One region of the Pseudoalteromonas sp. BSi20480 genome, then DNA from elsewhere that is predicted to be linked to it. Evidence: predicted binding sites of a transcription regulator. Region 1 holds the regulator's gene; the other holds the start of a gene.
The links. The regulator FliA, encoded in region 1, starts transcription of late flagellar genes. The targets are predictions, from matches to a motif close to CTAAAGNTNNNNNNNNNNNNGCCGATA.
Positions count from the first base shown of each region.

Region 2: a site for FliA is predicted at 2,320-2,346, ahead of pomA (flagellar motor protein PomA). Genes of this name have one in related genera too.

Region 1 is NZ_BADX01000166.1:75,735-83,015, forward strand. Features, by position in the region: gene P20480_RS01895 (protein-glutamate methylesterase/protein-glutamine glutaminase) at 1-567, opposite strand, end outside; gene P20480_RS01890 (chemotaxis protein CheA) at 627-2,870, opposite strand; gene P20480_RS01885 (protein phosphatase CheZ) at 2,886-3,653, opposite strand; gene cheY (chemotaxis response regulator CheY) at 3,672-4,055, opposite strand; gene P20480_RS01875 (RNA polymerase sigma factor FliA) at 4,095-4,805, opposite strand; gene P20480_RS01870 (MinD/ParA family ATP-binding protein) at 4,832-5,692, opposite strand; gene flhF (flagellar biosynthesis GTPase FlhF) at 5,685-7,160, opposite strand; gene flhA (flagellar biosynthesis protein FlhA) at 7,181-7,281, opposite strand, start outside.
Region 2 is NZ_BADX01000156.1:4,242-11,522, forward strand. Features, by position in the region: gene P20480_RS03135 (DNA topoisomerase III) at 1-409, opposite strand, end outside; gene P20480_RS03130 (flagellar motor protein MotB) at 569-1,489, opposite strand; gene pomA (flagellar motor protein PomA) at 1,492-2,259, opposite strand; gene P20480_RS03120 (exodeoxyribonuclease VII small subunit) at 2,554-2,796, shown strand; gene ispA ((2E,6E)-farnesyl diphosphate synthase) at 2,799-3,686, shown strand; partial or broken gene dxs (1-deoxy-D-xylulose-5-phosphate synthase) at 3,788-5,649, shown strand; gene P20480_RS03110 (NHL repeat-containing protein) at 5,849-7,281, shown strand, end outside.

The sequences.
Region 1 (7,281 bases):
TGCACGAGTTGGTACGTTGTTTTGTGTTTTTGTTAATGTCGATGCGGTTGTTGAACGCTGAAAACTTCTATCTGGTTGCCTGATTGAAGACCCAGTATTACTGGTTTTATCAGGCACAGAGCGTGCCGCTGGTTTCTGGTGTGTTATTGGCCTAAAGGCTCTAGGAATGCGCTTATTACCAATTTCTTTGACTTTAGCTTGAAGGAGCTTTATCGCATCTTCATTATTACGTGCAATATCTTCAAACTTTTTAGGTAAAAAATCCATCGCTCCAGCATCAAGCGCATCAAGTGTTGCTGTTGCGCCAGCACGGGTTAAAGAGGAAAACATTAATATTGGCGTGGGGTTACTTGCCATTATCTCTTTAACAGCACTGATACCATCAAGCACAGGCATTTCTACATCCATCGTGATCATATCAGGACGAAGCTGAGCCGTTTTTTCTACAGCCTCTCTGCCATTAATGGCAAAACCTATAACTTGTATGTCGCTGTCTTGTTCAAGGATTTCGCTTACTCTACGACGAAAAAAGCTCGAATCATCAACAACTAAAACTTTTACGGCCATTTAGCTCTCTTATTAAATTTATACGTAGGTACACATCTTGTGTGTACCTACTTTATGATTTAGCCAGCGTAGTGTTTTAACATATTTGGAACATCTAAAATTAGTGCAATTCCACCATCTGATGTAATAGTTGCGCCTGCCATACCTGGAGTACCTTGCAAAAGAGCATCAAGAGGTTTAATTACAACTTCTTCTTGACCTATTAAAGAATCAACTACAAAACCAACCTGCTGAGTACCTATTTGAACAATAACAACATGACCTTGCGCTTTGCGCTGAGTGCGATCTGCTCCTTTAACTAACCAATGCTCAAGATAAAATAGCGGTATCGCTTTCTTACGTACAATAATGGTTAATTGACCATCAACAACATTTGTTTTGGTTAGATCTAAATGGAATATTTCGCTTACACCTGCTAATGGTAATGCAAATGTTTGTTCGCCAACTACAACCATCAAGGTTGGTAATATCGCAAGTGTTAACGGTACTTTTATTTCTAAAATTGTACCAACACCTAGCTCTGACTGAATACTCACTGAGCCATTAAGTTGAGTGATTTTAGTTTTTACAACATCCATTCCCACACCACGGCCTGAGATGTCAGAGATCTCTTCTTTGGTCGAAAATCCTGGTGCAAATATTAAGTTGTAGGCTTCAGTATCCGATAAACGACTTGCTTGATCGTGATCTATTACCCCTTTACCAATCGCTATCTTTTTGAGCTTTTCTGCGTCCATACCCGCACCATCATCTTTGATGGTAAGCAAAATATGGTCTCCCTCTTGAGACGCTGAAAGTGTAACATTACCCGTCCGAGGTTTGCCTGCTGCTTCACGGTCAGCTGGCATTTCTATACCGTGATCCACTGAATTTCTAACTAAGTGAACTAGTGGGTCTGCAAGTGCCTCAACTAAGTTTTTGTCTAAATCGGTTTCTTCACCAACAAGCTGTAAACTAATATCTTTATTTAAGCTTCGTGCTAAGTCACGAACAACGCGAGGGAAGCGGCCAAATACCTTTTTAATTGGCTGCATTCGCGTTTGCATTACTGCGCCTTGGATATCAGCCGTCACAACATCTAAGTTAGAAATGGCTTTGCCCATTGCTTCACTTTCTGAGTTAGTGGCTAAACTTACCAATCTGTTACGAACAAGTACAAGCTCACCCACCATATTCATTATTTGGTCTAGGCGTTTTGTGTCAACTCGGACTGTTGTTTCTGCTTGCGGAGGAGCTGGCTTTTTCACAGCTGCAGGCGCTGGAGCTGCTTTTTCTGCAGGCTTTTGCACTGGTTTTGGCGCAGCGGCTTTTACAGGTTCAGGCTTTTTAACAGGCTCACTTACCTTAGCCACAGGTTTAGCAGCGGGCTTCGGCTCTGAAGCTGCAGGGCTCTCTATTGATTTAGGGGCACCTGATCCATGAAGTTCGTCAAGCAATGCTTCAAACTCATCATCGCTAATTTCATCATCGCTAGAATCACTTGCAGGTGAACGTGTTGAAGGCGTTGCAGAACTTTCTGCAGAATTATTAGTTGCTGTTTGCTCTTTTACAGGCTCACTGGCCGCAACAGCACCAAAGCTTCCAACGCCATGAAGTTCATCAAGTAAGTTGTCAAACTCATCATCTGTAATGTCTCCACTGACATCACTACTACTGGACGCGCTTTCAGCTACTGGGCTTTGACCTTTTCCATGTAATTCGTCTAGTAAGTTTTCAAATTCATCTTCTGTTATTTCGTCAATCTGAGTTTCATCATCGCTTTGTTCAACTGTTCCACCGCTAAATAGCTCGTCAAATGCAAACGGATCTTCTTCATCAGTTCCTGAGGCTTCCTCGGCAACTGGGGCATCAATAACCTCGGCTTGAGGTTCTTCAGTTGAATCAACGGGTGAGTCACCAGCAAGCTCTTCTTCTGTTGGAGGTAAACCTAGTTTATGAAGGGTTTCAAGAAGTTCGGGATCGGCGGGTTCTGGTTTGTCACGATTTTGAATGGTGGCAAACATCTCGTTAATCGTATCGAGAGCTTGTAAAATTACGTCCATCAATTCCGAATTAACCGTTCGTACGCCTTGTCTAAGCAGGTCGAAGACATTCTCTGCGCCATGACATGCGTCAACGAGCTCGGTCATAGCTAAAAACCCAGCACCACCTTTTACAGTGTGAAACCCTCTAAATATGGCATTGAGTAATTCGGTGTCCTCTGGATTGTTTTCCAGCTCAACTAACTGTTCAGATAAAAGCTCTAGGATTTCTCCTGCCTCTACAAGAAAGTCTTGTAAAATATCTTCATCGACTTCAAACATGCAGTTACTCTCCTCTTAGAAGCCCAAACTTGATAAAAGATCATCGACTTCATCTTGATCAGATACAACATCATTACGTGATTCTTTATCAATAATAGGGCCTTCTGGACCTGCTAAAGTTTGTTCGTCTAATGGTTCATTTGTTTTTTGTTGTTCTATTTTTTCGGCTTTGCTTTCGCTTTGATCAGCGAAGGCTGTCAAAAGATGAATTAAGCTTTCTTCAACTTCTCTAACAAGCTCAATAACTCGGCGAATAACTTGGCCGGTTAAATCTTGATAGTCTTGTGCCATAAGTACATTAGTCATCAAACTTTGCAGCTCATCGGTTTTATGATGAGAATTGTTCATAAACTTATCAATGCTGTGGCATAACGATTTAAACTCCCCTAACTCAATCTCTCGATTCATTAGGCGATCCCATGTCGGTTTGATATGAGATATTTCGTCTGCCAACTGTTGAGCAATTGGTAGGCTAGCCTCAACAGCATCCATTGTTTTATTCGCGGCATTTTCTGTCATTTCTATAACATAATTGAGCCGTTTTTTTGCATCTGGAATAGCATCGGTAGTTAAGTCAGATAAGCGAGTGTCTAGCTCAAAGCTTTTTAAAGCTTCATGCAATTGACGGGTTAACTTTCCAACCTCAGCAAATATTTCAGATTGCTCCTTAGAAGCGGTATCTAAAATTAACTGATTGGCTTTGTCTTGCTCACCGTTTTCTAGAAAAACAACGAGCTGACGAGCTTGTTCTAAAGTTATTTGAGGCGCAGCAAGTGCTGACATAAGCCTCTCCCCCTATCATTAGCCTAAACGTTCAAATACTTTTTCTAATTTAGTTTTGAGTGTTCCAGCAGTAAATGGCTTAACGATATAACCATTCACACCTGCCTGAGCTGCCGCTATAATTTGTTCTTTTTTAGCTTCAGCCGTTACCATCAATACTGGAATGTGTTTAAGCTTATCATCCGCACGTATTGCTCTAAGTAGGTCTATACCCTGCATTCCTGGCATATTCCAATCGGTAACAACAAAATCAAATACTTGATTTTGTAGCATTGGCAAAGCGGTTGACCCATCGTCTGCTTCTTGAACATTAGTGAAACCTAAGTCACGCAACAGATTTTTAATAATACGTCTCATTGTTGAAAAATCGTCAACAACCAGAATTTTCATGTTTTTATCCAAAACATCCCCCAGTGAGGTCTTAACCTTGTTTACTTACTACTAATTTATCCAGTCATTGATTTTAGCTTTAAGCTTAATCATCGCCTGACCATGTATTTGACTTACACGCGATTCACTTACATCGAGTATATGCCCTATTTCTTTTAAATTCATTTCATCGTTATAGTACAAAGACAGCACCATTGCATCACGTTCTGGTAAAGATTTTATTGCACCTAATAAAGACTCGTTAAACCGCTCATTTTTAACATTATTAAACGGTTTGTCTAGCGCTAAATCTTGGCCCACTGGACTGATGGCATCTTCATCAACACCAAGGTCTTCAATACCGAGTACTTTACTTGCATTTACATCGTTTAAGATATGATGGTACTCATTTAACGAAATTTCAAGTTTTTCAGCAACTTCTATATCTGTCGGCTCACGGTTTAAGCTTTTTTCTAAAAATGCAATTGTTTCGGCCACCAAACGGCTTTTACGATGCACTGAACGGGGTGCCCAATCGCCACGTCGCATCTCGTCAAGCATTGCCCCACGAATACGAATCCCCGCAAAAGTTTCAAAGCTAGCCCCTTTGGTTGCATCAAAACTTTTAGATGCTTCAATCAGACCTATCATTCCTGATTGTATTAAATCGTCCAGCTGCACGCTGGCTGGTAAACGCGCTATAAGATGACATGCCACTTTTTTGACAAGTGATGCATGTTTTTCAACAATCACATTTAAATTTTGTGCTGATTGATATCCCATAACTTTATTCACCAATGTTGTCATAATTAGCCGTTTACTAGTTTCTCTATGAAAAACTCCAGATGACCTGATGGTTGATTAGGTATTGGCCATTTAACTGCTTTTGTTGCTAACGCTTGAAACGCAAGTGCCGCCGGCGAATTAGGAAAAAGCTCTACAATAACTTTTTGGCGACGCGTTGCTTTGCGCATATTTTCGTCGTAGGGAACCGTTGCGACCAGGTCCATTGATACATCTAAAAAACGATCGGTCACTTTGGAAAGTTTAGCAAATAACTCTTGCCCTTCACGCATACTACGGACCATATTTGCAACAATTTTAAATTTGTATACACCATGCTCGCGACTCAACACTTTAATGAGCGCATAAGCATCTGTAATCGATGTGGGCTCGTCGCATACAACAACCATGACGTCTTGTGCCGCGCGAGAAAAACTCAGCACCATGTCTGAAATACCTGCGGCTGTATCGACAATTAAAATATCAAATTCTGTATTTAATTCACTAAAAGCCCGTATAAGTCCCGCGTGCTCTGAAGGCGACAATTCAACCATACTTTGAGAGCCTGACGTTGCGGGTACAATCTTTATACCTGCGGGGCCTTCAACTAAAATTTCATCAAGTTCACATTCACCAGATAAAACATGTGATAAGTTACGTTCAACACGTAGTCCTAGCATAACGTCACAGTTTGCTAAGCCTAAATCGGCATCAAGAACCAACACTCTGTTACCTTGCTGGCCTAATGCAATTGCAGTATTCAGAGAAACATTTGTTTTTCCTACTCCACCTTTACCGCCAGTGACAGCGATAACTTTTACGCCGTTGTTATTGTTTTGACTCATTTTGCGCAGGCCACTTGCTTGATCTAATACTGTGTTAATCATACATCCCTACTGTGCTTGGCGCCACTGCTTGGTGCCTTGAATGTTGTGCTTTTGCTCTTTTTAAATAGAGTTGCTCAGCCTTTTTAACTAGTTTTTCAGCATTTGCAACTCGAATATCTTCTGGTACTCGTTGACCGTTAGTAAGATACCCTATTGGAAGGCGATTTTGAATCGCTATACTAATAATCTCACCTAAACTTAAAGATTCATCTAATTTGGTGAATATACAACCACTTAACTGCACTTTTTTAAAGTGCCTAACGGTTTCTTGCAACACATGTATTTGCGATGTTGCGCTGAGCACTAAATAACTGCGAATATCAACACGCTGATTACGCATTAGCGTATTAAGTTGCTCTGTTAAGCGCAAGTCGCGTTGGCTCATACCCGCAGTATCAATTAATACTAGTCGTTTATTTCGTAAATGATATAAAACTTCAGCTAATTCATTAGCATCTTTAACTTGCTTTACACCACAACCTATAATTCGGCCATAAGTGGCGAGTTGCTCATAAGCACCAATTCTGTATGTGTCTGTTGTGATTAAAGCAACTTTGTCTGCACCGTATTTTTGTGCGCCAAGCGCAGCTAATTTAGCAACGGTTGTTGTTTTGCCAACACCCGTTGGGCCGACTAAGGCGTATACACCGCCTTGACGTAAAATCTCGTTGTTGGTTGTCTGCATCTGATCTTCAACCATTGTTAAAAGTGCTTTCCAACCTTGCTGGCGAGATACATCGTCAGGTACGAAGCACGCCATTTGCTCAGCAACATCTTTATCTATTCCCATACCGACTAAGCGATCAATCATGCATGCACGAGTAGGATCGCGTCTTGCCATGTCTTGTTGCATAAGCCCTGACACTTGATGTTCTAACAATTGACGAATGGCATTCATTTCGTCACGCATTGACGAAATTTGCTCACTTTCAGTATGCTTAGTTTCTTGGCGAGGTGTCACTGGACTGTCAAGATCATCAAAACCACTTTCTAAATCATCAAATCCAAGGCTGTCTGCTTGTGTTTGCGGACGCGCTGAAGCTTGACGTTCATTAGTGAACATAGGACGAGGACGCTGCTCTTGAACTGGCTCTTGGTAGTTGTCTGTAGTATCAATACCTGATTGAGAAAACATAGAAGCCAATTCTGCAGAACGAGGGCGTGGGGCTTGACGCTCTAATAATGCCTGAAGACTATCGGCTACTTTCGCTTGTGGCTCTGGTTTAGCGCGAAGAGGCTCTGGTTTTACAAAATTATGCACTGGCTGTGTTTTTGTTGAGCTTTGTGCTGGAGCGCTAACTGCCTGCTCTTTTTTAGGGGCTGCTTTGTCATAATCTACTGCTGCTACAATTTCTACACCGTTAGCTAGCTTTTTATTTGACATAATAACCGCATCAACACCTAATTCGTCTTTAACTTCTTTAAGTACTGTGCGCATATCTTTAGCAAAAAAACGTTTAATTTTCATGATTCAACCCCTTTAAAATCTTATTGTTGGCCAACAGAGCTGACTATCTTGATCTGTCTCTCATCTGGTACCTCTTGATAAGACATCACCCTTAAACCTGGGATGGTGTACTTAACAAAAC
Region 2 (7,281 bases), on a different contig from region 1:
AATCGCTTATAAGTAGACGCTGAATACCTTGCTTTTTAGCTTTGCTTATTTTGGCTTGTTCTATCACTTCATCTACAAGTAACTGCCCTTCACGGTCGGGATCGCCAGCATGAACTAACGTTGATGCCTGTTTGATTAGCTTTTTTAAAATAGTTAATTGCTTACGAGTTTTAGGTTTAGCTTTTAACTGCCATTGCTCAGGTACTATAGGGAGATGTTCTAATTGCCATTTTTTATAGCGTTCATCGTAATCATCAGGTTCAGCTTGTTCTAACAAATGGCCAATACACCACGAGACACAATCACCATTTGCGACTTCAATGTAACCGTCGTGTTTTTTATGTGGTTTTGGGAGCGCATCTGCAATTGCACGTCCAAGTGATGGTTTTTCTGCGATGTAGAGTTTCATGCGCCGGCCTACAACTGGTTATATAAACAGTATTTTAGCATAACTATTTTAAAGAGGGGGAGTTTTTGATTTATTGTCGGTTCAATAAATAGAGACTGGTAATAATTTGTAAAACTCAAAGCTGGGCTACTAATTAAGCCCAGCTTTATAATTTGAGAATTACCTCACATCAATAGGGTCAGACTCTTTTGCTTTACCTTGTAATATAGATATTTCAACTCGGCGATTCCGGCGCCGGTCTTCATTTGTCTCGTTAGGCACAAGCGGCCGAGTTTCTGCTCGCCCTACAACCATCATTCGTGTTTTATCAAACCCTTGAACTGTTTGTAATTCGCTAGCAACAGCCACTGCACGCTTAGACGACAAATCCCAGTTATTTACGTATAACTCATTTGATACCTGAAAATCATCTGTATGCCCTGATACTGTAATTTCACCTGGTACGTCTTTTAAAAGTTCGCCAATGTCTTGAATAATCGGTTTAAACTTAGGTTGTAAAAAAGCACTGCCCGAAGGAAACGAGCCATTTTCTCTAATACGAATAATAATTTGCTGACCTAATGATTCAAGTTCTATTGCACCATCTATTATTTGCCTTTCTAACTGCTGCGCTATTTTTTTAACCAGCTCATTTGTTTGCTCTTGATCTGCAGCGGATATTGCTTGTTCTGATGACTGCTCTTGTGAGGTACTTCTAGATTCACCGCCACGTTTATCGCCTCGCTGTTCTTGCCTGCCGCCCGCTGAACTTTCATCACCAGCCTGGAACTCTAGCATTTGCTGAGTCATTTCAACGGTTTGCTGTTGAATAGTTTCAATTGGTGTAGGCTCTGGCTTACCTGGAGTAAATTCCATAGCGATAACCGATGTCCCTTTTGGGATATCTTTAACTTCAATTTTATTTTGCACACCAAAAGCAAATTTCATAGAACCTGCAATTTGTTTAAATTTAAGTACATCCATTTCTGAGAATGCCAATAAGAGTACAAAAAAGCACATCAATAACGACATTAGATCAGCAAATGTACCCATCCAAGCAGGCAAACCGGGGGGTGGGCATTTGCACTCTTCATCAGACATGGTTACTCCTCGGTATCAACTTTACGCTTAGACTCAGCCAAGTAGTTTTTCAAAATACCTTCAATAACTTTGGGGTTTTGACCATCTTGAATTCCTAAAATAGCATCGAGAATCAAACGCTGATTCATCGCTTCTTCGTCTTTACGCAGCTCTAGTTTTACCTGAATCGGAATTGCTACTACATTCGCCAAAAATGCACCATACAGAGTGGTCAATAGTGCCACGGCCATTGCAGGTCCGATAGCTTTGGGGTCGTCCATGTTTGATAACATGGCAACTAGGCCTATCAATGTACCAATCATTCCCATTGCGGGAGCTATGTCGGCAAGTGCTTTAAATAAGCCAGCACCTAGTTCATGACGGGTCGTGGTTAGGGAAATATCTTTTTGAAGTGTAGCGCGCACAACATCTGCGTCATGACCGTCAACAAGCATGTCAACGCCTTTACGCATAAATGGGTTTGGGATTTCAGCTTCTTCGAGTGCTAAAAAGCCACCTTTACGAGCAGAATCCGCAAGCTCTACTGCTTTTTCTATTAACTCTTCAGGCGACTCAATTTTAAACATGAATGCCTTACCAACCACCTTACCTATCCCTAAAAACTGAGACATAGTGAAGTTTGATAAAACAATAAACAGCGAGCCACCAAATACAATTACACTTGAAGGCGCATCGGCAAACATGCCCATTTCACCGCTACTACTCATAAACATAGACATGACAATTAAGCCTATTGCGCCTAGGATCCCTATTATGGTTGCTAAATCCACATTTCCTCCAGAGATTTCATGTTTAAATGCCTTATCATAAACTTTTTATTATTAACTGCTTATCGGCAACATACTGAATTGCTTAAGTCATTTTTGTAAATAAACATAAAAGTTATATTTATTATTTTATATCAAGTTAGGCGCACTGCCTAATTATCGAGTTTTCCTGACTAATAACACTGATTAACACGCGATTAATCGCGCTAAATGTAAAAAACTCATATCATCCTTTGACCTAGTTTAGCATTCCCCCTAAAATTGGCTCCTAAATTTATCATGTAAGCTGAAATAAAGATGGCGACTAAAAAACCTGAAAACTTAAGTTTCGAAAAAGCACTAGAAGAATTATCAACAATTGTTAGTGAAATGGAACAAGGTGATTTATCGCTTGAACAATCATTAAAGCAGTTCGAGCGTGGTATTGCACTCGCTGGTGCGTCATCTGAAAAACTACAGCAAGCAGAACAAAAAGTATCTATTTTAATGGGTAATAGCGAAAAGTCAGCACTTACAAACTTTAATAATGATATGGAATAGTTGTGAGCATAAAAGACTATATTGAACGTGCTCAGATAGATGTAGCTACTACACTCAATAGCTACTTTGAACAACCGCTCGATAGCGATAAAACAATAAAAGAAGCCACTCATTACAGCTTATTTAATGGTGGAAAAAGGCTGCGCCCTTTTTTGGTGTACGCTGTTGGTGAAATGCTAGGCGCTAAAAAAAGTGACTTAGACGTTTTGGCTGCAGCCATAGAATGCATTCATAGTTATTCATTAGTACATGACGACCTACCAGCTATGGATGATGACGATTTACGCCGCGGCTACCCCACTTGCCATATTGTGTATGGCGAAGCGCAAGCCATTTTAGCGGGTGATGCATTACAAACTCTCGCCTTTGAACTTATAGCCACACATAACTTTAATTGCTCAGCGCAATCACAAGTAAAAATGATTGCTGCACTTGCACATGCATCAGGTATTGAAGGGATGGTGGCAGGACAAGGTTTAGACATTGCCGCAACTGACAAAGTTGTTTCTGTACAAGAGCTTGAGCGCATCCATAAGTTAAAAACCGGTGCACTAATTAACTGTGCTATAACACTAGGTGCACTGTGCAGTGAAAAAGCAGATGAACAAACTTTAGAAAACTTGAGCGTTTTTGGGTATGCTATAGGGCTGGCATTTCAAGTACACGACGATATTTTAGACGTGGAAGGTGACACCTTTATACTAGGTAAACCACAAGGCTCAGATATAGAAGCGAATAAAGCGACATACCCGGCGTTATTAGGTATGCTAGGCGCTAAAGAAAAGGCGCAAAATTTAATAACACAAGCCCACGAAGCGTTAGCACTTATTGATGCAGATACTACGCTTCTTGCGTCGCTGGCAAATTACCTTATTGAACGTGACCACTAGTCACAGTTTAAGCGTATTGCAAATAGCACTGACATTATTACTTAACATTCGTTGTTCACTCCCATTTGAAAGCGAATGTGATCGAAGGATATAAAAAAGCCATGACACTTGATAGTAGCAAGTATCCATTACTTAACTTGGTTGACAAACCAGCTCAATTACGAGACTTAGCGCAAGATAAACTTCCCGAGTTTAGCAATGAGCTACGTGAGTATTTACTTAACTCTGTATCGCAAAGTAGCGGTCATTTAGCGTCTGGTTTAGGCACAGTTGAGCTTACAGTTGCACTTCATTATGTATATAACACACCAGAAGATCGTGTAGTGTGGGATGTTGGGCATCAAGCTTACCCGCATAAAATCTTAACGGGTCGCCGCGACCAAATGCATACTATTCGCCAAAAGGATGGTCTGCACCCATTCCCATTTAGAGATGAAAGTGACTACGACACATTCAGTGTTGGCCATTCTAGCACCTCAATTTCTGCAGCTTTGGGCATGTCAATTGCTGCGCAGAAAGAAGGCGCAGGGCGTAAAACGGTTGCAGTTATTGGTGATGGCGCTATTACTGCGGGTATGGCATTTGAGGCGATGAACCATTTAGGCGATGTAAAATCAGACATGCTTATTATTCTAAATGATAACGAAATGTCGATTTCAGAAAACGTTGGCGCATTAACCAACCACTTTGCGCGTATTCTATCTGGTAGCTTTTACACCAACATTCGCGAAGGAAGTAAAAAGTTACTGTCTGGCGTACCGCCTGTTAAAGAGCTTGCCAGCAGAATGGAAGAACATCTTAAAGGCATGGTTATCCCTGGTACGTTTTTTGAAGAACTTGGCTTAAATTATATTGGCCCAATTGATGGGCACGATGTAAACATGCTGGTTGATACATTACGTAATATGCGTAATTTAAAAGGCCCACAACTTCTTCATATAAAAACGCAAAAAGGTAAGGGTTACAAGCCAGCTGAAGCCGACCCTATTGGTTACCACGGCGTCCCTAAGTTTGATCCAAACACATCTAGCTTGCCTAAATCAAAACCGGGCGCCCCTACTTTTCAAAAGTATTTGGCGACTGGCTATGCGACATGGCGCAGCAAGATGATAAGTTAATGGCTATCACTCCTGCCATGCGTGAAGGCTCGGGCATGGTGCGCTTTTCAAAAGAACATGCTGATAAGTATTTTGACGTCGCAATTGCTGAACAACATGCTGTAACTCTAGCCGCAGGTTTTGCATGTGAAGGCTTAAAGCCTGTTGTTGCTATCTATTCAAGCTTTTTACAGCGCGCATACGATCAGCTCATTCACGATGTTGCATTACAAAACCTCCCTGTATTATTTGCCATTGACCGAGCCGGTATTGTTGGTGCCGATGGCGAAACACATCAAGGCGCATACGATCTCAGCTTTATGCGTTGTATACCTAATATGGTTATTATGGCACCTAGCGATACTAATGAATGCCGCCAAATGTTGTACACCGGTTACAAAGCTAATTGCCCGGTTGCTGTTCGTTACCCTCGTGGAAGCGCTGGTACGGCAGATATTCAAAGCGATATGCAACTTTTCGAAATTGGTAAAGCAAGTACAGTAAAAGAAGGTTCAAAGATTGCCATTTTGTCATTTGGTACATTGCTTGAAAATGCACAACTTGCTGCAACTGAACTTAATGCAACGCTTGTTAACATGCGCTTTATAAAGCCGCTTGATACTTCACTGTTAAACGACATTATTAAAAATCATGATGTCATTGTTACACTTGAAGATAATGCCATTGCCGGTGGCGCAGGCTCTGCGGTTAACGAATACTTAGCTAGCCAACAGGCCAATGTTAAAATACTTAACTTAGGTATTCCTGATGAGTTTATTAAGCACGGTACGCAAGACGAAATGCACGATGAAATGGGCTTAGGCGAGCAAGGTATTTTAAGTTCAATAAGGTCATTTACTGCTTAGTTAATTACTTTAACTGTTTAAAGAAAGGAGCCTGTTGGCTCCTTTTTCGTTTTTATTATTATTTTTTGCATCCAACTTAACTTTTAAGCCGTTATTGCTGTGAGGTTAACATGTAAATAATTAGTGCTGCTTAGTCTTTGCCTTATAAGCAAGTGCGTTATTTACCTAAATTTGATGGAATATATAAAAGGTAAAAATGATGAATAAAGCAAATTTAACAACTCATTCAGCACAAAAAAACACACTGAAACATACACTTAGTTTTTCAGCGTTAACACTTGCAGTATTAATCGGCATTACAGGCTGTAGCTCAGACGATGGTAAAAACGGCGTAGATGGTATTGCAGGCACCGACGGACAAAATGGTACCGATGGAACAAATGGCAACCCAGGCTTTGCATCAGCCACATTTATTTTGGCAAATAATGGAGAAACCAACACGGGTACCATTGATTTAATTGACCAAAGCGCTTCTAAATTAAAAACTTTCAACACAACAGCCAACGAAGGCGTCGCTTTTGATAGCTTAGGTAATTTATTACAAGCAAGCGACAGCGAAAGTGGCAGTATTAAAACTATCTGTCAGCTTGCTAACCGTGCTGATGGCAGCAGCTATGATGCAAATACTGATCGCGAAATAACAGGTGCTAACACTACGCTCGTAAACCCTAAAGGAATTGCCGTAGCACAAAAAAGTGGCCTTATTTTTATTGCTGACTTTGGCGCGATGCAGATAACTACTTTTGGCGCTACAGCCGCGGGTAACGCAACGCCATTAGGCACAACCATAACAGAAGCTGCACCGTGGGATGTTGATTATGATGAAACAAATGACCGTCTTTATGTAGCACTTACAAATGGTGATGTAGCCGTTTACGATAATTTTGTTGGTGGTGAATTTGCCGCTATGCCAAGTCGTACAATTACCCCTAGCAATAATGATGGTACGCAAATATCTGTAAATATTCATGGCATTGTTTATGATTCAAATACTAATAAACTTGTTTTATCTGATGTAGGCAGTGCATCAGATGCAACCGATGGTTCGTTATTTGTAATCAATAATGCATCAACCGCAGATGGCTTAGTGAGCGTTGCACGCAGTATTGCCGGCCCAGCAACAATGCTTGGTAACCCGGTTGATATTAGCCTTGAAGGGAGTGACTTGCGTGTAGCCGAAAAATCAAATGATGCTGTTCTTGTATTTAGCAATATTTTTTCAGGTGAAAGCGGCGATATTACTCCAGACTTAGTCACTTCAACTATTAAACCTGAGTCAATTACCAAACTGGGTATGCAAAATGAAATGGCTGATATTTCAGATAGTAATGCCGCTAATATGGCGCTACTTGGGGTTGCTGTTAGCAGTAATCCGGGTACTACAGGTGAAACAACGGGGCAAATTAGTCGATTAAGTTCACAACTTAGCACAGAAATTGGCAACTATAATGCGGGTCAAACTATCGAGAGTGTAACTTTTGATAAAGCAGGTAATAGCTATACAACGTTCGATAACAGTACAACTTCTATTGGCGGTATTGCTATTTCAAATAAGGTGGCAATAAACAGAGATGGACAAACGTATAATACAAACCAAGACAGTATTATTACTGGAACAAATACAGGCCTTAT